Kribbella sp. NBC_01245: one gene and its partner. The main gene of each other region encodes a partner of the protein of the gene in region 2 in a complex. Links are inferred from orthologs where the notes say so. Each region holds a gene or a part of one and is shown on either strand. Other genes may lie near its edges.

Region 1 (10,355 bases), 2.0 Mb from region 2 along the record:
CGATCCCGGCGGCCACCATCAGGTAGGTCCGGTTGAACTCGACCTCGCGGCCGACCGCGCGCACGGTCGCGACTAGCACGATCCAGGCCAGCGAGATCGGGATCAGGACCTTCCAGCCCAGCTTCATGAACTGGTCGTAACGCAGTCGCGGCAGCGTTCCGCGCAACCAGATGTAGAAGAAGATGAACCCGAGCAGCTTGCCGAAGAACCAGAGCACCGGCCAGTAACCCTCGTTCGCGCCGTCCCAGATCGAGATCGGCCACGGTGCCCGCCAACCGCCGAGGAACAGCGTGGTCGCGAGCGCCGACACGGTCGCCATGTTGATGTACTCGGCGAGGAAGAACATCGCGTACTTCATCGACGAGTACTCGGTGAGGAAGCCGGCCACCAGTTCGCCCTCGGCCTCGGGCAGGTCGAACGGCGCCCGGTTCGTCTCACCGATCATCGAGATCAGGTAGATGACGAACGACGGGAACAGCAGTACGGCGTACCAGCCGGGGATCGGGATCTCCGCGCCGAACAGGTTGATCGACTGGCTCGAGCCCTGCGCGTCGACGATCTCCGAGGTGGACATCGACCCGGCGAACAGGAACACCGCGACCAGCGCGAGACCCATCGCGACCTCGTACGAGATCATCTGGGCGCTCGAGCGCAGGCCACCGAGCAGCGAGTACGTCGAGTTCGACGACCAGCCCGCGAGCACGATGCCGTAGATACCGATCGAGGCGATCGCCATCACGTACAGCACCGAGACGGGCAGGTCGGTGATCTGCAGCCGGGTGTAGGTGTCGGTGAACGGGATCTTCACCGTCGGCCCGAACGGGATCACCGCGAACGTCATGAACGCGGGGATCGAGACGATCACCGGCGCCGCGATGTAGACGAACTTGTCCACACCCTTCGGCGTCAGGTCCTCCTTGAACATCAGCTTCATACCGTCGGCGAGCGACTGCAGCAGACCGAACGGCCCGTGCACGTTGGGGCCGACGCGGTGCTGCATCCGGGCCACGACACGACGCTCGAACCAGATGTTGAACAGCGTGAAGACGACCAGGAAGATGAAGACCAGCAGCACCTTCAGCCCGACGACCCACCACGGGTCGGAGCCGAACCCCACCTGCGGGGTGTCGGCGAGCGGGATCAGACTCATGCGTTCCCTCCGGCGATGGTGACGATCGAGCCGTGGTCGGCGTGCAGTGCGCGCCGGACGTGTGAACCGGCCGAGTTCGCCGGCAGCCAGACGACGTTGTCGGCCATCGCGGTGATGACCACGGGCAGCCGGATCGAGCCGGAGGCCGTGCTGACCACGAGCTCGTCGCCGTCGGTCACGCCGACGCGGTGAGCCGTCGTCAGCGAGACGCGGGCGACGGCCTTGCGCGCGGTGGCGACCAGGTACGGCTCGCCGTCGTTGCTGCGGCTGTCGTCGATCAGCATCCGCCAGGTGGCGAGGCGGGTGGAGTCGAACGCCCCCTGCCCCGGCGCCGCGTGGTACGTCGGCTCGGCGGCGCGGGCGCCATCCCAGCGGCCCAGCTCGTCGAGCTCACGCTTGGCCCCGGCCGGGGTGCTGAAGCCGAGCGGCGTGTCCAGCTCGTTGGCCAGGGCGGCCAGCGCGCGGACATCCGGCATCGCGGTCGGCACCTCGAGCACGACCGGAAACGGCCGCTCGCGACCTTCCCAGTTCACGAAGGTGCCCGACTTCTCGGCGGGCGGCACAACCGGGAACACAACGTCGGCGTATTCGGTTACCTGAGAGGTGCGGACCTCGAAGCTGACCACGAACGGCGCGGCCTCGAGTGCGGCCAACGCGACCTCGGGGTTCGGCAGGTCGTCGATCTCGACACCACCGACGACCAGCGCGCCAAGGGATCCGGCGCTCTCCAGTACGGCGTTGAGGTCGCGACCGGACGAGGACGGCAGACCGTCCACACCCCATGCGGCTTGCAGGTCGACCCGGGCGGCGGCGTCGCTGACCTGGCGCCCACCGGGCAGCAGGTTCGGCAGGCAGCCGGCCTCGACCGCACCCCGATCACCCGCACGACGTGGGATCCAGGCGATCTCGGCACCCGTGTCGAGCGCGAGCCGCAGGGCCGCCGACAGCGCACCAGGCACGGTCGCGAGGCGCTCGCCGACGATGATGACCGAACCGGCGCCGAGGGCCGCGCGAGCTTCCGCGGCGATCGGGCCGGCGGCGTTCAGGTCGCTCAGTACGGCGGCCTCGCTGCCCGGCGCGGTCTGGATGACCTGGCCGTTGAGCTTCTCGACACCACGCGATCCGTACGCCGCGATCGTGAAGACCTTGGTCCCGGCGGCGCGAACGCCCTTGCGCAGGCGCAGGAAGACCGAAGGCGCTTCCTCCTCCGGCTCGAACCCGGCCAGCAGCACGCTGCCCGCCCGCTCCAGATCGCCGTACGTCGCACCAAGCCCTGTCCCGGCCACGACGGCGGCGAGGAACTCGGCCTCCTCCGTGGAGTGCGGGCGGGCCCGGAAGTCGATGTCGTTCGTACCCAGCGCGACGCGGGCGAACTTCGAGTACGCGTAGGCGTCCTCGAGGGTCAGCCGGCCACCGGTCAGCACGGCCGCATTGCCCTTGGCCTTTGCGAGGCCTTCAGCGGCGATGGTGAGCGCCTCGGGCCAGGACGCGGGCCGGAGCTCGCCGTCCTCGCGGACCATCGGGTGCGTCAGCCGGTCGCCGGTCGTCGCGTAGTTGAACGCGAACCGGTCCCGGTCGGAGATCCACTCTTCGTTGACCTCGGCGTCGTCCCCGGCCAGGCGGCGCATGACCTTGCCGCGACGGTGGTCGGCCCGGATCGCCGCGCCACCCGAGTCGTGCTCGGCCACGGTCGGCACCGACACGAGGTCGAACGGCCGGGAGCGGAACCGGTACGCCGCGCTGGTGAGCGCGCCGACCGGGCAGATCTGGATCGTGTTACCGGAGAAGTAGCTCTCGAAGGGCTCCTTCTCGTAGATGCCGACCTGCTGCAGCGCGCCTCGCTCGATCAGCGCGATGAACGGGTCACCGGCGATCTGCTCGGAGAAGCGGGTGCAGCGGGCGCAGAGCACGCAGCGTTCGCGGTCCAGCAGCACCTCGGCCGAGATGTTGATCGGCTTCGGGAAGGTCCGCTTGACCTCGGTGAACCGGCTCTCGCCGCGCCCGTTGGTCATCGCCTGGTTCTGCAGCGGGCACTCGCCGCCCTTGTCGCAGACCGGGCAGTCCAGCGGGTGGTTGATCAGCAGGAACTCCATGTTCCCGTGCTGCGCCTTGTCGGCCACCGGCGAGGACACCTGCGTGCGGATGACCATGCCGTCGGCAACAGTCAGCGTGCAGGAGGCCTGCGGCTTCGGCATCCCGCGACCGTTGCCGGCGTCAACGACCTCGATGAGGCACTGACGGCAGGCGCCGACCGGGTCCAGCAGCGGGTGGTCGCAGAACCGCGGGATCTGGATCCCGATCTGCTCCGCGGCCCGGATCGCCAGGGTGTTCTTCGGGACCTTGACCTCGACATCGTCGATGGTCACCGTCACCAGGTCGGTCTTCTCGACCGCTCCGGCGTTCGCTTGGATGGTCATACCGTCGCTCCCGCAGTGGCGAACAGGGTGGAGGCCATCGGGTCGAACGGGCAGCCACCGTGCTTGAAGTGGGCGATGTACTCGTCCTTGAAGTACTGGATCGAGCTGGAGATCGGGCTGGTCGCGCCGTCACCGAGGGCGCAGAACGAGCGGCCCAGGATGTTCTCGCACAGGTCCAGCAGGGTGTCGAGGTCTTCCTCGCTGCCCTTACCCGCCTCGAGCCGCTCCAGGATCTGGACCAGCCACCAGGTGCCCTCGCGGCACGGGGTGCACTTACCGCAGGACTCGTGCTTGTAGAACTCGGTCCAGCGCAACACCGCCCGGACCACACAGGTGGTCTCGTCGAAGATCTGCAACGCCTTCGTGCCCAGCATCGAACCGACGCCGGCCACACCTTCGTAGTCCAGCGGTACGTCGAGGTGCTCGGCCGTCAGCAACGGCGTGGACGAACCACCGGGGGTCCAGAACTTCAGCTGGTGCCCGTTCCGCACGCCGCCGGCCAGGTCGAGCAGCTCCCGCAAGGTGATGCCGAGCGGAGCCTCGTACTGACCCGGACGGGTGACGTGCCCGGACAGCGAGTACAGCGTCATGCCCTTGGACTTCTCGGTGCCCATCGAGGCGAACCAGTCCGGGCCGTTGGCGATGATCGCCGGGACCGACGCGATCGACTCGACGTTGTTGATCACCGTCGGGCAGCCGTACAGACCGGCGACCGCGGGGAACGGCGGGCGCAGCCGCGGTTGACCGCGACGGCCTTCGAGCGAGTCGAGCAGAGCCGTCTCCTCGCCGCAGATGTAGGCGCCCGCACCGGCGTGCACCACCACGTCGAGGTCGTAACCGCTGCCCTGGATGTTGGTACCGATGTAGCCGGCGGCCTTGGCTTCCGCGACGGCCTGCTGCAAGCGTCGTACGACGTGCAGGACCTCACCGCGGACGTAGATGAAGGCAACGCTCGCGCGGATCGCGTAGGACGAGATGATGACGCCCTCGACCAGCGTGTGCGGCGAGGCCAGCATCAACGGGATGTCCTTGCAGGTGCCCGGCTCGGACTCGTCCGCGTTGACCACCAGGTACTTCGGCTTCGGGTTGTCCTGCGGGATGAAGGACCACTTCAAACCCGTCGGGAAGCCCGCGCCGCCACGGCCGCGCAGACCGGAGTCCTTCACCGCGGTGACGACGTCGGCCGGCTGCATGGTCAGCGCACGCTTGAGCGCGCTGTACCCGCCGGAGCGTTCGTACGAGCCGATCTGCCAGGCACGAACCTGGTCCCAGTTGTTCGACAGCACCGGGGTCAGAGGAGCCACGTAGGACATCAGTCTTCCTTCCGCGTGTCGTCGGTGTGCACGGCCTGCGACTCACGGCCCGGCTGGTCTTCCGGCCGGGGACCGGGCGCGCTCTGGGTGGGAGCCGTACCGCTGGCCTGGCTCCCGGGAGCGGTCCAGTTGCGCTCGCGGGCCAGCCGGAGACCGGCCAGCGTCGCCTTGCCACCGGTCGGGCCCTCGTCGGCGCGGCCGTCGGGGAAACCGGCCAGCACGCGCTCGGCTTCCTTCCAGGTGCAGATGGTGGCGCCACGCGGCGACTTCACCTCGGTACCCGTGCGCAGGTCGTCCACCAGCTGGGTGGCCGACTCCGGCGTCATGTCGTCGAAGAACTCCCAGTTCACCATCATCACCGGCGCGTAGTCGCAAGCGGCGTTGCACTCGAGGTGCTCGAGGGTGATCTTGCCGTCCTCGGTGGTCTCGTCGTTGCCGACGTCGAGGTGGTCCTTCAGGCGCTCGAAGATCAGGTCGCCACCCATCACCGCGCACAGCGTGTTCGTGCAGACGCCGACGTGGTAGTCGCCGACCGGACGACGCTTGTACATGGTGTAGAAGGTCGCGACCGCCGACACCTCGGCACCGGTCAACCCGAGCACCTCGGCGCAGGCCTCGATGCCCTCGGGGGTGACGCGACCCTCGACCGACTGCACCAGGTGCAGCATCGGCAGCAGCGCCGACCGGCCGACCGGGTAACGCGCCGCCAGCTCCCGCATCTCGGCGATCGTGGTCTCACCGATCTTCGAGTCACCGGTGCTGTACGGCACGGTCTTGTTGGTCGATGTGCTCTCAGCCATCAGCGGTCCACTCCACCCATCACCGGGTCAAGGCTGGCGACGGCGACGATCACGTCGGCGACCTGGCCGCCCTCGCACATGATCGGCATCGCCTGCAGATTACAGAAGGACGGGTCGCGGAAATGCGCCCGGAACGGTTTGGTGCCACCGTCCGACACCACGTGCGCGCCGAGCTCACCGCGAGGCGACTCGATCGCGACGTAGGCCTGGCCGGCCGGGACCCGGAAGCCCTCGGTGACCAGCTTGAAGTGATGGATCAACGCCTCCATCGACTCGCCCATGATGTGCTTGATGTGGTCGAGCGAGTTGCCCATACCGTCGTTGCCGACGGCGAGCTGGCTCGGCCAGCCGATCTTCTTGTCGGCCACCATCACCGGGTCGCCGTCCATCTTGGCCAGCCGGTCGGCGCACTGCTCGACGATCTTCAGCGACTCGTGCATCTCGTCCAGGCGGATCCGGAACCGGCCGTAGGCGTCCGCGGTGTCGCGGACCGGTACGTCGAAGTCGTACGTCTCGTACCCGCAGTACGGCTGGGTCTTGCGCAGGTCGTAGCCGTAGCCGGCCGAGCGCAGCACCGGACCGGAGATACCGAGTGCCATGCACCCGGTCAGGTCCAGGTGGCCGACGCCGCCCAGCCGGGCCTTGAAGATCGGGTTCGCGTTGCAGAGCTCGGCGTACTCGGGCAGGTGCTTCTGCATCCACTTGATGTAGTCGCGGATCTTGTCCAGGGCGCCCGGGGGCAGGTCCTGGGCGACACCGCCGGGCCGGATGAACGCGTGGTTCATCCGCAGGCCGGTGATCAACTCGAACAGGTCGAGCGTCATCTCCCGCTCGCGGAAGCCGATCGTCATCACGGTCAGCGCGCCGATCTCCATACCGCCGGTGGCGATGCAGACCAGGTGGCTCGAGATCCGGTTCAGCTCCATCAGGAGCACCCGCATCACGTTCGCCTTCTCCGGGATCTGGTCCTCGATGCCGAGCAGCCGCTCGACCGCGAGGCAGTACGCCGTCTCGTTGTAGAACGGCGACAGGTAGTCCATCCGGGTGACGAACGTGGTGCCCTGGGTCCAGGACCGGAACTCCATGTTCTTCTCGATACCGGTGTGCAGGTAGCCGATGCCGCAGCGGGCCTCGGTGACCGTCTCACCCTCGATCTCGAGAATGAGCCGGAGCACGCCGTGCGTGGACGGGTGCTGCGGGCCCATGTTGACGACGATGCGCTCTTCGGACTCGTCGCCGATACCGGCGACGACCGAGTCCCAGTCCTGACCGGTGACGGTGAAGACCTTGCCTTCGGTGGTGTTCCGGGCGGTTGAGGGCGCAGCGTAGGGATCCGTTGTACTCATTAGTTGTACGACCTCCGCGTGTCGGGCGGCGGGATGACGGCGCCCTTGTACTCGACGTCGATGCCGCCGAGCGGGTAGTCCTTGCGCTGCGGGTGTCCCGGCCAGTCGTCCGGCATCTGGATCCGGGTCAGCGCCGGGTGTCCGTCGAAGATGATGCCGAAGAAGTCGAACGTCTCACGTTCGTGCCAGTCGTTGGCGGGGTAGACACTCACCACGGACGGGATGTGCGGGTCGGCGTCCGGGCAGGACACCTCCAGCCGGATCCGCCGGTTGTGCGTCATCGAGAGCAGGTGGTAGACGGCGTGCAGCTCGCGACCGGTCTCGTTCGGGTAGTGCACACCGCTGACGCCCGAGCAGAACTCGAACCGCAGTCCCGCGTCGTCGCGGATGTGCTGGGCGACCTCGAGCAGACGCTCGCGCTTGACGTGAATGGTCAGCTCGCCACGATCGGCGACGACCTTCTCGATCGCGTCGTCGCCGGCCAGGTTCTCCAGCCGCTCGGCCACCTCGTCGAACCAGCCGCCGTACGGCTTGACCGATCCGCCGGGCAGCGCGACCTGGCGGCGCAGGCCACCGAAACCGGAGGTGTCACCAGTACCGCGGACACCGAACATGCCTTCGCGCTGGTCGACGATCTCCGGGTGGCCCGGGGTCTGCGCGTCACTGCCGGCCGACGTGGCCGGCAGGTTCTCTGGTTGGGTAGAACTCATCGACGTCCTCGCTTCGCTCCGGGCGCCGATGAGGCACAAGTCGCGCTGTACTTGATTGTTCGCTCGCGCAGCTCGCTCACCGGAGCAGACCCTTCATCTCGAGCGTCGGGGCCGCGGCCAGCGCGGTCTTCTCCTGCTCGGCGGCGAGCGCCTTCGCGTTGGACCCGAGCTTCGCCTGCTGGATGTCCTCGTGCAGTTTGAGGAACGCGTCGAGCAACATCTCCGGCCGCGGCGGACAGCCCGGCAGGTACATGTCGACGGGCACGACGTGATCCACGCCCTGCACGATGGCGTAGTTGTTGAACATGCCGCCGGAGGACGCGCACACGCCCATCGCCAGCACCCACTTCGGGTTCGGCATCTGGTCGTAGATCTGGCGCAGCACGGGGGCCATCTTCTGGCTGACCCGGCCGGCCACGATCATCAGATCGGCCTGGCGCGGCGACGCCCGGAAGACCTCCATGCCGAAGCGCGCCGCGTCGTACCGCGGGGCTCCGGTGGTCATCATCTCGATCGCGCAGCAGGCCAGCCCGAAGGTGGCCGGCCACAGCGAGGCCTTCCGCATGTAGCCGGCCAGCCCCTCGACCGTGCTCAGCAGTACGCCGGCGGGCAGTTGTTCCTCAACACCCATGACTCAGTCCCATTCCAGTCCGCCGCGGCGCCAGACATAGGCGTACGCGATGAACACGGTTGCGATGAAGAGCACCATCTCGACCAGACCGAACAGCGCCATCGAGTCGAACGCGACGGCCCACGGGTACAGAAAGATGATCTCGATGTCGAAGATGATGAACAGCATCGCGGTGATGTAGTACTTCACCGGGAAGCGGCCACCGCCGACGGGCTGCGGGGTCGGCTCGATGCCGCACTCATAGGAGTCGAGCTTGGCCCGGTTGTAGCGCTTCGGGCCGACAACTGCGCTCGTCACCAAGGTGCCGGCCACGAAGATCGTAGCCAGGATTCCGAGGATGAGAATCGGTACGTAAGGGTGCATCGTGTCCGTGCTCCCTCCTTCTGCGTCCGTACTGCCGGATCGGTGCCTTGTCTACTGCCTTCTACTGCCGACGGGACAAGTTGTTACCAGTCCCGCTGTGGTGTTGCTCACCCGCCCCACCGTTTGCGCGGATGGGCTTCGTTGTGTCACGCCTGTCTCAGGCGGCCGGGGCCACCTTTGTCAGACCGTTGATGATCTTGTCCATCACGTCACCGTCACGGGGGTCCGTGAGGTTCGCGAGGAGTTTGAGGGTGAACTTCATCAGCGTGGTGCGCGGCAGACCGTACTTCGTGCACAGCCGCATCACCTCCGGATTTCCGATCAGCTTCACGAAGACCCGGCCGAGCGTGTAGTAGCCGCCGTACTCCTGCTTGAGTGCCTTCGGGTACGCCGACAGGGCGCGCTCGCGCTGACCGGGCAGGCGCCGCAGAGCCTGGGCCGCGACCTCGGCCGCGAACGCGCCGGACTCCATCGCGTACGGAATGCCCTCGCCGTTGAACGGGTTGACCATGCCGCCGGCGTCACCGAGCAGCATCAGGCCGCGGGTGTAGTGCGGCTGCCGGTTGAAGCCCATCGGCAGCGCGGCACCCCGGATCGGGATGGTCTGGAACTCGTCGCGGAACTGCCACTCTTCCGGGGTGTGCTTCAGCCACTGCTTGAGCAGGTCGCTGTAGTCCACCTTGCCGAAGGCGTCCGAGGTGTTCAGGATGCCGAGGCCGACGTTCACCGTGCCGTCGCCCATGCCGAAGATCCAGCCGTAGCCCGGCAGCAGGTTGCGACCGCCCGGCTGCTTGGGGTCATCGGCCCACAGCTCCAGCCAGGACTCGAGGTAGTCGTCGTCGTGGCGCGGGCTGGTGAAGTAGGTGCGGACGGCAACACCCATCGGGCGGTCGTCGCGCTTGTGGATGCCCATGCCGATGCTGAGGCGAGAGGAGTTGCCGTCGGCGGCCATCACCAGCGGCGCGCGGAACTCGATGTCGTCGCCGGCCCGGCGGCCGTTGTCGTCGACCGGCTTCGCGACCACGCCGATGATGTGACCTTTGGCGTCCAGGATCGGGCCGGTGACGTTGGTCCGCTCGCGCAGCTTCGCGCCGGCCTTCACGGCCTGCCGCGCGAGCAGGTCGTCGAAGTCCATCCGGTTCCGGGTCAGGCCGTAGTTCGGGTGGCTGGACAGCTCGGGCCAGTCCAGCTGCAGGACATGCCCGGCACCCTGGATGCGGAGACCGTAGTTCTGGATCCAGCCGGCCTCGGGCGAGATGTCGATGCCCATGTTGATCAGCTGTTTCGTACCGCGCGGGGTGAGGCCGTCGCCGCACACCTTCTCGCGCGGGAACGCGGTCTTCTCCAGCAGCAGTACGTCGAGGCCGGCATTCGCCAGGTGGTACGCCGCGGAGGAGCCCGCAGGCCCCGCGCCGACAACGATCACATCTGCGGTATCGGCCTGTTGCCGACCCGTGGTCGACGCGATCTGGCTCATCTCATCCCGGCCTGGCTGGTAGCGGGTCGATCTCTGACGGTTGTCCCGGGAGTAGTGCGGAACTCCTCGTGAACTGATTCACGAACCCAGGACACGGGACAGTCTAGGACTCGTCAACGATCCTGAAAAACCGGCCCGGATCCCTTTA
Region 2 (12,478 bases):
GCCGGGCAGGCCGGTCGTGACCAGTTCGTCGCCGGTGACGAGGGCCGCCACGCGTGGCCGGGGGATGACCGTCAGCTGGTCGTGCCCGAGGGCGGCGGCATGTCCGAGTACGGCCGGCCGGACGAGAGTGCCCGCGGGGAGCAACACCTCGCTTGCCCGGCATTCCTCACCGGCGTACCGGATGTGCCGTTTGGGACCGGGCGTGCCATGGACGAGGTTGCCTTCGCGCAGGACGTCCTCGTCGGGGAGTACGGCGCTGGCGCCTGCGGGGACGGCCGCGCCGGTGACGATCGCGACCGCCTGCCCGTCGGTCAACCGTCCGGCGTACCCCGAACCGGCCCGGTTGGTGCCGATGACCGTCCATGGACCCGGGCCGCGCACGGCGTACCCGTCCATGGCCGAGCGGTCGCAGGGTGGGAATGCGGTGAGGGCGATCAGCGGGTCAGCCAGTACGGCGCCGAGCGCCTGTGTGAGCGGGAGGGCGCGCGGGCTCAACGGGGTGGCGGCCGCGTGGGCGAGTTCGCGCGCGTCGTCCCAGCCGACGGCGTGGCCGACGTGGCTGGGCAGGTGTACCGCGCGCATCACTTACCGAGCCGCAATCGGTCGGCCGCGCGGACCGCGACCGGATCGAGTTCGTTGCCCCCGGCATCTAGATACTCGAGTAGAGCGGAGGTCATCCGGGGCTCCCAGAACGTCCGCATGTGCTCGGCGATCGCGATCGAGGCCCGGTCCGCCGACTGGTGGTGGAATTGGATCGCGATCTCGTTCGCCAGCCGGACGTGTGGTGGCACGCCGTGCTCGCTCATCAGTCGTTCACCGCGGCGACCGGTTCGCGCACGGACTGCACTGGCGTCTCCGAAGTGGTCAGCGCCACCTGGACCGCTGTGACCTTGTACTCCGGGCAGTTCGTGGCCCAGTCGGAGTTGTCCGTGGTGATCACGTTGGCGCCGGTCACGGGATGGTGGAACGTCGTGTAGCAAACGCCCACCGGCATCCGCTCGGACAACACCGCCCGCAGCGTGGTCTTGCCGACCCGGCTGGACATCGCGACCATGTCGCCGTCGTTGATCCCGCGAACCTCCGCGTCATGCGGATGCAGCTCGAGCAGGTCCTCGGGATGCCAGGCCACGTTCGCCGTACGACGTGTCTGCGCGCCCACGTTGTACTGCGACAGGATGCGCCCAGTGGTGAGGATCAGCGGGAACTTCCGGGTCGACCGCTCGCTCGTCGGCACGTACACCGTCTCGACGAACCGGCCCTTACCGCGGACGAAACCCTCCTCGTGCATGATCGGCGTACCGTTCGGGGCGTCGACGTTGCACGGCCATTGCACGCTGCCGACCTTGTCCAGATGGGCGAACGAAACCCCGGCGAACGTCGGCGTGGTGAAGGCGATCTCGTCCATGATCTCGGACGCCGAGTTGTAGTGCATCGGATAGCCCATCGCCTGTGCGATCTCGCAGACGATCTCCCACTCCTGCTTACCGGTCTTCGGCGCAATCACCGGACGGACCCGGTTGATCCGGCGCTCGGCGTTGGTGAACGTGCCGTCCTTCTCGAGGAACGACGTACCGGGCAGCAGCACATGGGCGAACTTCGCCGTCTCGTTCTCGAAGAGGTCCTGTACGACGAGGAGGTCGAGCGCGGCGAGCGCGGCATGGACGTGCGTGGTGTTCGGGTCGGACTGCGCGATGTCCTCGCCCTGCACGAACAACGCGCGGAAGCTGCCGTCGATCGCTGCGTCGAACATGTTGGGAATACGCAGGCCCGGCTCGTCCAGCAACGCCGTACCCCAGAGCTGTTCGTAAACCGCGCGAGCGCCGTCGTCCGAGACGTGCCGATAGCCGGGCAGCTCGTGCGGGAAGGAGCCCATATCGCAAGAGCCCTGGACGTTGTTCTGGCCGCGCAACGGGTTGACGCCGACGCCGGCATGGCCGATGTTTCCGGTCAGCATGGCGAGATTGGCCATACCCATCACCATCGTGGAGCCCTGGCTGTGCTCGGTGACGCCGAGGCCGTAGTAGATCGCGCCATTGCCACCAGTCGCGTAGAGGCGCGCGGCCTCGCGAAGTTCGGTGGCCGGTACGCCGGTGACGGCCTCGACCGCCTCGGGGCTGTGCTCCGGCTGGGAGATGAAGGCTTCCCAGGTGTCGAAGTCCTCGCAGCGTTCGGCGATGAACTCGCGGTCGGCGAGGCCTTCGGTGACGATGACGTGCGAGAAAGCGTTGACCACGGCAACGTTCGTACCGGGCGCGAGCTGGAGGTGATGGGCCGCCTCGATGTGCGGGGAACGGACCAGGTCGATGCGACGCGGGTCGATCACGATCAGCTTCGCGCCCTGGCGGAGCCGCTTCTTCATCCGCGAGGCGAAGACCGGGTGGCCGTCGGTCGGGTTGGCGCCGATGACCAGGATGACGTCGGACTTCTCGACCGACTTGAAGTCCTGCGTACCGGCCGACGTACCGAACGTCTGCTTGAGGCCATAACCCGTTGGGGAATGGCAAACGCGGGCGCACGTGTCGACGTTGTTGTTGCCGAAGACGGCTCGCACCATCTTCTGGACGGCGTACACCTCCTCGTTCGTCGTACGGGAGGAGGTGATCGCGCCGATCGACCCCGCGCCGTACGACGCCTGGATCTCGCGGAGGCGACGAGCCGTGTAGGTGATCGCCTCTTCCCAGCTGACCGTGCGCCAGGGATCGGTGATCGACTCGCGGACCATCGGCTCCATCACGCGGTCCGGATGGCTCGCGTATCCGAAGGCGAAACGGCCCTTCACGCAGGAGTGGCCCTCGTTCGCGCCGCCGTCCTTGTACGGGACCATCCGGACGAGCTCGTCACCGCGCAGCTCGGCCTTGAACGAGCAGCCGACACCGCAATAGGCGCACGTGGTGAGGACGCTTCTGGTCGGCATTCCCAACTGGACAACGGTTTTCTCTTGCAGTGTGGCCGTCGGACAAGCCTGCACGCAGGCGCCACACGAGACGCAGTCGGACTCCATGAACGAGACGCCCGCACCGGCCGCGACCTTCGACTCGAACCCGCGGCCCTCGATCGTCAGCGCGAGAGTGCCCTGGACTTCGTCGCAAGCCCGTACGCAACGGGAGCACGTGATGCACTTGGAGGCGTCGAAGTCGAAGTACGGGTTGGACGTGTCCTTCGGAGCGTCCAGGTGGTTCGCCCCGGCGTCGACGCCCGAGCCGTACCGGACCTCGCGAAGGCCCGTCACGCCGGCCATGTCCTGCAGTTCGCAGTCACCATTGGCCGAACACGTCAGGCAGTCGAGCGGGTGGTCCGAGATGTAGAGCTCCATCACGCCGCGACGGAGTTTGCCGAGCTTCTCGGTCTGCGTCCGTACGACCATGCCGGGCTGCACCGGCGTCGTGCAGGATGCGGGCGTACCGCGGGCGCCATCGATCTCCACCACGCACAACCGGCAGGAGCCGAACGCCTCCAGACTGTCGGTGGCGCACAGCTTCGGGATGTCGAGGCCCGCCTCCTTGGCCGCGCGCATGACTGACGTACCGGGTGGCACGGTGACGTTGATGCCGTCGATCGTGACTTCGACGGTCGGATCGCCGTCGCGGGCGGGGGTGCCGAAATCCGGTTCCTTGAGCAGGGTCATGCGCTGAAGTCCTCTCCGAAATGGCGTATGGCGCTGCGAACGGGCATCGGGGTCAATCCGCCCATCGCACAGAGCGAGCCGTCGGTCATCAGCTCGCACAGGTCGTCGAGCAGTACGAGGTTCTTGCTCCGGTCCTCACCCGCACGGATCCGGTCGATCGTCTCCACCCCGCGGATCGCGCCGACCCGGCACGGGGTGCACTTACCGCACGACTCCTCGGCGCAGAAGGCCATCGCGAACCGGGCCATCCCCGCCATGTCGACCGTCTCGTCGAACACCACGATGCCGCCGTGCCCGACCATCGCGCCCGCGGCCGCGAATGCCTCGTAGTCCATCGGCAGGTCGAACTGGTCGACCGGTAGGTAAGCCCCCAGCGGCCCACCCACCTGTACGGCGCGAACAGGCCGGCCGGACGCCGTCCCACCGCCGAGGTCGTTCACCAGTTCGCCCAGGGTGATGCCGAAGGCGGTCTCGACGATGCCGCCGCGGGCGATGTTGCCGCCGAGCTGGAAGACGCTCGTGCCCAGCGAACGACCCATACCGTACGACGCGTAGGCCGCCGCGCCGTTGGCCAGGATGGTCGGGACCGAGGCGAGCGAAAGGACGTTGTTGACGACGGTCGGACGGCCGAAGAGCCCTTCCAGAGCAGGGATCGGGGGTTTCGCCCGGACCGTGCCGCGTTTACCTTCGAGGCTCTCCAGCATCGACGTTTCCTCGCCGCAGATGTAGGCGCCGGCGCCCACCCGTACGTGCAGGTCGAACGTGAGTTTCGAACCCTCGATGTCCTCGCCGAGCCAGCCTTTGGCCCTTGCCGCTTCGATGGCCTTCGTCAAAGCTTCGACCGCGTCGGGGTATTCCGAGCGGAGGTAGACGTAGCCCTCGGTGGCGCCGACGGCGTACGCGGCGATGGTCATGCCCTCGATCAGGACGAACGGATCGCCCTCGATCAGCATCCGGTCCGCGAAGGTGCCGGAATCGCCTTCATCCGCGTTGCAGCAGACGAACTTGAGATCGGCGTCCGCGCCCAGGACCGTGCGCCACTTGATGCCGGTGGGGAAGCCGGCGCCGCCTCGGCCGCGCAGGCCCGAGTTGGTGACCTCTTCGACCACCTCGGCCGGGGTCATCGTCAGCGCTTTGCGGAGGCCTTGCATGCCGCCGTTTTGTTCGTAGTCGTTGGCCGATCTCGGGTCGACCACGCCGACGCGTTCGAAGGTCAGGCGTTGCTGGCGGCGCATCCAGTCGAGCTCTTCGACCAGGCCCAGGCTTTCGCCTTCGCCGTCTAGTAAGCCTGCCGCGATTAGGCCGTCCACCTGTTCTAGTGCAACTGGTCCGTAGCCGATGCGGCCTTGCGGGGTTTCGACTTCGACCAGTGGTTCGAGCCAGAGCATGCCGCGGGAGCCGGTTCGGATGATCTCGACATCTCGGCCGATAGTGTTGGCTGATGCCTGGATGCGCTCGGCGACCTCGTCGGCTCCGACCGAGACGGCTGCGGAATCTCTGGGGACGTATACCTTCATCGGGCTTCTCCCAGGATTGCGTCGAGCCGTGCCGGGGTGACCTTGCCGTGGAGTTTGCCGTTGACCTGGACCGCCGGACCGAGGGCGCAGTTGCCGAGGCAGAAGACCTCGTCGAGGGTGAGCTTGCCGTCGACCGACGTCTTGCCGAAGCTCAATCCGGTACGCCGTTTGACGTGGTCACCGAGGGCCTCGGCGCCCACCGCCTGGCAAGCCTCTGCCTGGCAGATCCTCAGCGTCGTACGGCCGCCTGGTTCGCGGCGGAAGTCCTTGTAGAACGTGACGACACCGTGTACCTCGGCCACGGAAAGGTTGAGCACATCGGCGATCACCGCGACGTCGACCTGATCGACATGGCCGAGATCTTCCTGGACCGCGTGCAGGATCGGGATCAGTGGACCGCGGAGTTCCCGCAGGTCCGAGGCGATCTCCCGCACTCGTGCCGTGCGCACCGCCGCTGGGTTCGTCACGTCAGTCGTCATGTCACGAGGGTCCCGGTCCGGCGGGAGCGCGGCAAATACAACTTATCTATGTCGTCATAGGCCGTTCCTATCGCGCGGTCCTGGGTACTTGGCGACTACTCGAGGGAAGGGAATTGGCGATGATCGCGGTCACCACGCCAACGGGACAGGTCGGGTCGCGCGTCGTACGGCTGCTGGTGCAGGCTGGAGTGCGACCGATGGTTCTCGTGCGGGATCCGCAGAAGCTCGATCCGGCGCTGCTGCCGTACGTCGACGTGGCTGTCGGGGACCAGGGCGACGTGGAATTCGTGGTGGACGCGACGAAGGCGGTGGAGGCCTTGTTCTGGGTCGATCCGCCGACCGGTGACGACGATCCGGTGGCTGGGTATGCGCGGATGGGGTTCAGCGCGGCTCGTGCGGTGGTCGCTAACCAGATTGAGCGGACGGTCTTCCTTAGCAGTATTGGCGCGGAGAAGCGGTCTGGAGCGGGTGAGATCGATGGCCTGGCGCGGACGGAGGAATTGCTCGACGCGACCGGTGTTTCGGTACTGCATTTGAGGTGCGGGTATTTCTTCACCAACCTGCTGCTCGATCCGTCGGCGCTGCAGGAAGGGGTTCTTCGTACGACGATGGCGCTCGACGCGAGTATGCCGTGGGTGGACCCGCGCGATATCGCCGAGATCGCGACCGTTCGGCTCCTTTCGACCGAGTGGGCCGGGCGCGACGTACAGGCCGTGCATGGGCCCGAGGACCTTTCGTTCGCGCAAGTCGCTGACATCCTCACGCGTGTGCTCGGGCGGGAGGTGCGCGCTGAACACATCACGGACGACCGGCAGCGTTCGGCGCTTCGATCCTTGGGGATGACCGAGGCTCAGGTGGAAGGCATCCTCGGCATGACGCTCCGGGACTTCACCCCTGAGAACCCCCGCACCCTGCTGACCACCACGCCCACGACCCTCGCCTCCTGGGCGGCCGCAAACCTGGTTTAGCGGGTCTCGGCTTGGCGGGCTCGGTGCGCGGCGGCTTTTACGCGGCTTTGGCAGGCGGGGGAGCAGAAGCGGCGTTTGCTGTTCTTCGAGGTGTCGACGAAGACGCGATCGCAGGCCGGCGCGGCGCAGACGCCGAGGCGGCCGGCGAGGTCGCTGCCCAGAGCCATCGCGAGTCCGGCGGCGCATCCGGCCGCCCAGCCGTTGGCCAGGGTGTCATCGGGCCCGTGGAAATGCAGGTTCCAGCCATCGGTCTTGTCGAGCTGCGGCCGGGCATCGGTCGCCCGCAGCAGGCCGTTGACCTCGGACGCGGCCTGGTCGGTATCGCCCCCGTGGGCCGCCTCGAACACCACCCGCATCCTGACCGCCACTGCGCTCAGCTTCTCGGCATCGGCCTTGCTGACCTTCGGACGCCGTCGCCCGTCCGCCCCGAGCGCATCCGCGACGGCCTCGACCAGCGCCGTGCCAACCGGCACCTCGAAGTCAGCCCCGCCGGTCTGGCCCGGGGTGAGCCTGTTCACCAGCTGGACCGCGGCGGTCAGCAGGTTCAATACGTGACTATCGAAGTTCACTTGACCAGTCACCCCCAATCTCCGTAAAGTCCAGGTCGTGACCAACCATAGTGCTTTCGACAGTCACGCACGGCCCGCCCCGGCGGTGTCGTGGCGCGGTTTGTCGTCGACGGTCTGGGTGCTGGTGGTCGCACGGGCGGTGAACCGGCTCGGCGCCTTCACCCTGCCCTTCCTCGGCGTCGTCCTGACGGTCGAACTCGGCGCCTCGGTGGCCGAGGCCGGGCTGGTGCTCACGGTGTTCGGCCTCGCGACCATTCCGTCCCGCGTCTTTGGTGGTCACTTGGCCGATCGACTCGGAGCGAAGCACACGATCGTCGTCGGCCTGGTGGGATGTGCCATCGCTCAGGCCTGGATCGCCCTCTCGAGCACCCTGTGGTCGGCCGTTCTCGCCGCCATCCTGCTCGGCTTGGTATTCGAGATCTACGAACCACCCAGCCAAGCGATCATCGCTGACGTAACCGAAGCCCTCGACCGCCCAGCCGCCTACGGCCTCCTGGGCGCAGCCGTCGCAGCAGGCGCCGTACTCGCCGGCCTCCTGGCAGCCGCCCTCGGCCACTTCGACCTACGCTGGCTCTTCGCAGCCGACGCCATCACCTGCCTGGCCTGCGCCACCCTGATCGCCTTCGCTCTCCCGACCACGTCCAGCCGCCCGGCATCGTCGGCCGCTGGTGGCAGTTGGCGGGATCCACGGCTGCTGGCCATGCTCGCGACCGGAACAGTCTTCGCCACGCTCTACATGCAACTGGTGATCGGACTCCCGTTCACGCTGCTCGCACGGGACCTACCGGCTTCCACGGTCGGCCTGGTTCTGGCGGTGTCAGCGCTGACCTTAGTGCTGGCTCAGCCACTGCAACGGCTACGGCAAGTCAGAGAGCTAGACGACTTCGCGGCCATGGCGATCGGCTACCTCCTCCTCAGCGCGGGCCTGCTGGCCAACGCGTTCGCCACGACCCTGCCGTCATTCCTCGCGGCCACAGTCGTCTGGAGCCTGGGCGACCTCCTGCTCTTCAGCCGCGCCTACACGATCGTCGCCGCCCTCGCGCCAGACAACGCCCGCGGCCGCTACATGGCCACCTACGGCCTCAGCTGGGGAATCGCCACCACCCTCGCCCCCATCGCCGGCACCCAACTCCTCACCGCCGCCGGCCCCACCACCCTCTGGACCCTCTCCGCCCTAACCGCCCTCGTTCTTGCGCTAGTCCAACCAGCAATGCGACGCCACCTTTCACTCCCGGAGGTGTGACCGGCTCGCGTACACGCCATGGGCAAACACGGTCCCATCCGCACGGATCGTCGCCGCGCGCCAGGCGAGCTGGTCGTCATCGGGAAGTGGAAGTGGCGGCTTCAGCACGTGCGTCTCGGTAGCGCCGGTCAACACCAGAACCGGATCGGCATCGGCGAAGGTGGCGGGCTCGTCGTGCGGATAGACATCAACCCAGATCTCGACGGTGCGCCATCCCTCGTCGGCTGGGTTGGTTATGCGCAGGGTCTCCGGCCCACCGTCCCGAGCGTCCTCGTCGAGCCTGGCGTGGTCGCCGACGAGCAACCGGTGATAGATGTACGACGTCCCGCGCTCGTGTCTCACCATCGCGTGAAGATCCAGGTCATGCACCGAGGAATTCCAGTGCAAGCTGATGGTCAGATCCTCACCGTTGAGGACGACTTCGGCGGCGGGCGCAGGAGCTGGGGGCAACGCCTCGATGACGGCTTGCCGGAACGCCGCTGATTCGGCAGGCCGGGCCGGGCGGAGGTCGGCCACGATGATGGCCCTGTCGCGGTTCGCCGCGGCGACCCAGTTCTTCACTTTCGGGCCCACCACGCCGTACGCGGCCAGAATCACCTTCGCGTTGGGAAGGCCCTCGGTGTAGTCGGCTAGTGCGAGGCCATGGCTCTTGTTCGCGGCCTTGCCGTACTGCTTCACCTCTATCGCGAGAGGTGTGCCGGTCGTCCGGTCGTCCGCGGCGGCGTCGAAGAAGCGGTAGTCGGGCTGGATGTTCTTGGTTCGCGACTTGCCGACCGGGTTATCCAGGGGTGAACGCAGCTCGGTCCACAACTCGAGGGTGCTGCCCGCACAGGGCAGGATGGCGATCAGCGTTTCGTGGAAGGGGAAGGCGAGCCGGCCGTTGTCGACGCGGAAGCGCAGGCGCTGGTCGAGTGCCGCGTCGATCTCGGTGATGACCCATGCCGCGTAGAGCTCGTGCCGGAACCCCCAGGTCGGCAACGACAGGATCGACTCGAGGACCTCGCGTCGTACCTCTGCCAGGTGCAACCTGGTGGGCAACGAATCCAGCCAGCCGCGCAGCATGCCGGTCAGATCAGGCGCCAGCTCGTTGACGTCCTCGGCTGCGAGCGCGCTGTGCAGGCCGATCACGCACTCGAGAAGCCAGAATTCGGAGACCAGCATCCAGAGCGCCCGGAGGTCTTCAGGTGAGCCGGCCTCCTCGCCAAGCTCCGCAGCCAATGCGGGTCGGCCTGCCGACACCATGCGGGCGCGTCCGAGAACGCTGTGAAAGACCTCCATCGCCTCAGCGGCCGCCCGGTCCAAATCATCGATACCCGTCTTCGGTGGCGACGGAATTCCGGTAGGCCAGATGTCGCCATTGGCGTATTGATCGACCCAATCTCCTAGCTCGGCCGGAATCCGGCCAACGCCTGCCCGGCCGGCTAGCGGGAATCGCGGAGAGTCGATCGTCACCTGAACGGCCAAGACTGATTCCAGTCTCGTGACGGTCCTCTTGACCTCTTCGCGAAAGTTGCTGAGAAGGAGGTCAAGCTCCTTGTCCTGCTGGAATTCGTAGACGATTCGAAGATTGTCCCCGGTGCCGGTATCGGCGTCTATTCGCGCATACAGCCCAAGCAGATCCGTGAGCATTTCCGTGAAGGGGCGCAAAGACGCGAGCATGACGCGCAACAATGCCTCAGCGGTGGCGTCGACACGGGTTAGTCCGGCCGCGATGTCCTCGCGGGCCGTCAGCGAGAAGGCTGTGCGGATGGTGTCGGCGAGGTCCTGGTCGTAGCCCTTCAGTCGCAGCTTCTTCGTTTCGCAGAGGTCGCGCCACAGGTCGGCGGCCGAGGACAGCGCTGTCATGGCTGACCACCGTAGGAGGGACCGCGGCTACTGCCTAGTGCCGAGGTCTGGTCGTGGTGGCCGTGGTGGGGGCACACTCGGTGACGGGGGTGCTCTTGGCTGTGCCGAAGCCGGGGCCGTAAGAACGTTGGGGGATGGCATGACGGGACAAGTGCGTGTTGACGAGGGTGGAGTGCTCGCCCACTACGCCGACTGGCGGAGCCGGACGGCCGGGAGATCGGTCGCGGCGCTCGGGCCGACGGATCTGACTGCCGCGGTGTACGTCGCGGACGAGGTGATCGTCGACGAGGAAGACCGCGAGCTGATCGACGAACTCGTCGGCCGGTACGGCGCGGAGGTGATCGACGATCGGGAACTGCCCGAGCCGCCGGAGGGCATCCACGTCCGCGAAGACGCGTTGCGCGGCCCGGTCGCCGTACGGTTGAAGTTTCGCGAGGTGCCTGCGGTCGACGGGCAGGACGATCTGTTGCAGCGGGCGGTCGGCGACCGCGGTGACGAGGTGTTCGCGAGTTCGGAGATGGGCGCGGCCGTCGCGGCGATGACGGCCCGATTCGCCTTGGACGGAAGGCCGATCGGCCTCAACCTGTTCGGCGAACCACTCGCCATGCCGTTGTCGACGGCAACGGAAAGCGCGATACCGGGTGCCGGCGCCAACCCGTTCGCCTATGCGGCATTCGCCGGGCGGACCCGGATGGTCGAGGCCTGGCAGTTGATGGACTCGATCCAGCGGATGCGGAGCAACCCGTTCGTCGTACTGGCCGTGCTGGACAACGGGTTCTGGCTCGACGCCAACGGTGCACCGATCGTCGCGGCGGGGCAGACCGCGTCCGACCTCGGCGCCGGCGTGATGCAGCTCAACCTGATGGCCGAGGGCACGCCCGCGGGCGGGATTTCGCCGTCGAACGGCTGGCACGGCAACTCGGTCGCCAGTGCGGGCGCGGGCATCCTGAACAACGCGGCCGGGGCGGCGGGCAGCGGCGGGACGGTGGCCACGCCGATGCTGTTCCGGACCGACATCTCGGTGGACCAGATGATGCGCTGCGCACGGATCTGCGCGGCCTGGGGGCTCGACGTACTCAACATGTCCATCGGGACCTGGGGTCAGGACGAAATCTGGTTCCCGACCACCGCGTGGGACAAGGCGTTCCAGTTCGCGGCGGACAACGGCGTGGTGCTGATCGCGGCCGCCGGCAACAGCACGCTCGACCTTCCGGATGATGAGAACATCCGGCCTGCCACCAGGACGCCGGGCGTACTCACGATCGGCGCACTCGACGCCTCCGACAACGCTGCCGGGTTCTCGAACTACGGCTCGTCGGTCAACCTCTGGGCACCAGGTACGGCGATCCCGGTCGCGCCGGACGGAGCCGCCCCGCTCGGATCGACGAAGAACGGTACGTCGTTCGCCGCGCCGATCGTGGCGGGCGTTGCCGCGATGATGCGCAGCGCCAACCCGAACCTGAGCGCGCACGACATTCGCCGCATCCTGGTCGAAACCGCCTGGCAGGGGACGGGCCGGGTGACGAAGGGACTAGACGCGTTCGCCGCGCTGTTCGCCGCCATCGGTACCGCGATGCCCGACAACAGCGAGCCGAACAACACCCCGGCAACCGCGAGTCAGCTCATCCCGACCGGTCCGGGTGGTGCGCTCCAGCCGGGGCTCGGCCCGTTCACGGCGCGGTCGAAGTCGGGGGATACCGACTACTGGAAGTTCCGGGTGGAGCGGTTCTCGACGGTGACCGTGGCCGTCGACTGGTACGAACGCCTCAGCACGCTCGGCGTACTCGTCGAAGGGGAGGACCCGGACGTCCGCGGCCCCGACGACATGACCCGGACGGACACCTCCGGCGGGCTCACGCTGACCGGGTTGCTGCCACCCGGTGATTACCGAATTCGTGTCACCGGCGGCGGCGTAACGGCGTACAGCCTGCGGGTGACACAACAGCCGGCCTCATTGCCGCGGGACGTGTTCGAGAAGAACGACTCGTTCGAGTCGGCGGCCGTCATGCTGTTCGAGACGAACAAGTGGAGCCCCTTCTTCACGCGGAGCTGGGGCCCCGGCACGTACGACGCGACGTTGCACCGCGACCTGCTGTTCTCGCCGTACATCGGTGGTGGCGTGAAAACCTCGGTCAACGCCGACTACTTCCGGCTGGACGTGCCGGATCGCAAGATCTTCAGCCGTCCCGCCGTCGCGGTCTTCGACTCCGACCGGCCACTCGAAGTGACCTT

Evidence for each region.
Region 1: the proteins of OG394_RS21885 (region 2) and nuoF are in contact, whole or in part, in a cryo-EM structure (PDB 8BEW), measured with the Thermoanaerobacter kivui proteins. The link is inferred for Kribbella sp. NBC_01245 from one-to-one orthologs. Residues at the interface, in WP_049685740.1 of Thermoanaerobacter kivui: Glu27, Arg28, Gly29, Ala30, Leu31, Ile32, Gln36, Lys63, Gly66, Val67, Phe70, Tyr71, Gln73, Phe74, Leu88, Gly89, Thr90, Ala91, His93, Val94, Lys95, Arg125, Val126, Cys128, Leu129, Gly130, Ala131, Cys132, Gly133, Thr144; in WP_173402339.1 of Thermoanaerobacter kivui: Thr34, Gly35, Ala38, Tyr223, Pro233, Gly234, Ala235, Phe236, Arg239, Tyr266, Glu272, Arg309, Glu310, Gly311, Ala312, Ala314, Cys317, Ser326, Ile327, Glu328, Gly329, Lys330, Arg331, Gly332, Trp347, Ser390, Gly391, Lys392, Thr396, Val464.

The regions. Positions count from the first base shown.
Region 1 is NZ_CP108487.1:6,847,634-6,857,988, reverse strand. Bases 2,723-5,721 are described here. They hold nuoF (NADH-quinone oxidoreductase subunit NuoF), read right to left. Parts: upstream 4,881-5,721; coding sequence 3,564-4,880; downstream 2,723-3,563. Other genes in these bases: OG394_RS31230 (NADH-quinone oxidoreductase subunit D), read right to left, coding at 5,680-5,721; nuoE (NADH-quinone oxidoreductase subunit NuoE), read right to left, coding at 4,880-5,680; OG394_RS31245 (NADH-quinone oxidoreductase subunit G), read right to left, coding at 2,723-3,567. Outside these bases: NADH-quinone oxidoreductase subunit NuoH, read right to left, coding at 1-1,150; more of OG394_RS31245, read right to left, coding at 1,147-2,722; more of OG394_RS31230, read right to left, coding at 5,722-7,026; OG394_RS31225 (NADH-quinone oxidoreductase subunit C), read right to left, coding at 7,026-7,736; OG394_RS31220 (NuoB/complex I 20 kDa subunit family protein), read right to left, coding at 7,813-8,367; OG394_RS31215 (NADH-quinone oxidoreductase subunit A), read right to left, coding at 8,371-8,730; OG394_RS31210 (geranylgeranyl reductase family protein), read right to left, coding at 8,888-10,207. UniProt on the Escherichia coli protein: NDH-1 shuttles electrons from NADH, via FMN and iron-sulfur (Fe-S) centers, to quinones in the respiratory chain. The immediate electron acceptor for the enzyme in this species is believed to be ubiquinone.
Region 2 is NZ_CP108487.1:4,853,302-4,865,779, reverse strand. What follows is about bases 3,881-6,612. They hold OG394_RS21885 (NAD(P)H-dependent oxidoreductase subunit E), read right to left. Parts: upstream 5,622-6,612; coding sequence 5,139-5,621; downstream 3,881-5,138. Other genes in these bases: OG394_RS21875 (CGNR zinc finger domain-containing protein), read right to left, coding at 6,586-6,612; OG394_RS21880 (NmrA family NAD(P)-binding protein), read left to right, coding at 5,741-6,589; OG394_RS21890 (formate dehydrogenase beta subunit), read right to left, coding at 3,881-5,142. Outside these bases: OG394_RS21905 (molybdopterin molybdotransferase MoeA), read right to left, coding at 1-582; OG394_RS21900 (formate dehydrogenase subunit delta), read right to left, coding at 582-806; fdhF (formate dehydrogenase subunit alpha), read right to left, coding at 806-3,625; more of OG394_RS21890, read right to left, coding at 3,622-3,880; more of OG394_RS21875, read right to left, coding at 6,613-7,137; OG394_RS21870 (MFS transporter), read left to right, coding at 7,196-8,401; OG394_RS21865 (hypothetical protein), read right to left, coding at 8,384-10,246; OG394_RS21860 (S8 family peptidase), read left to right, coding at 10,386-12,478. UniProt on the Escherichia coli protein: NDH-1 shuttles electrons from NADH, via FMN and iron-sulfur (Fe-S) centers, to quinones in the respiratory chain. The immediate electron acceptor for the enzyme in this species is believed to be ubiquinone.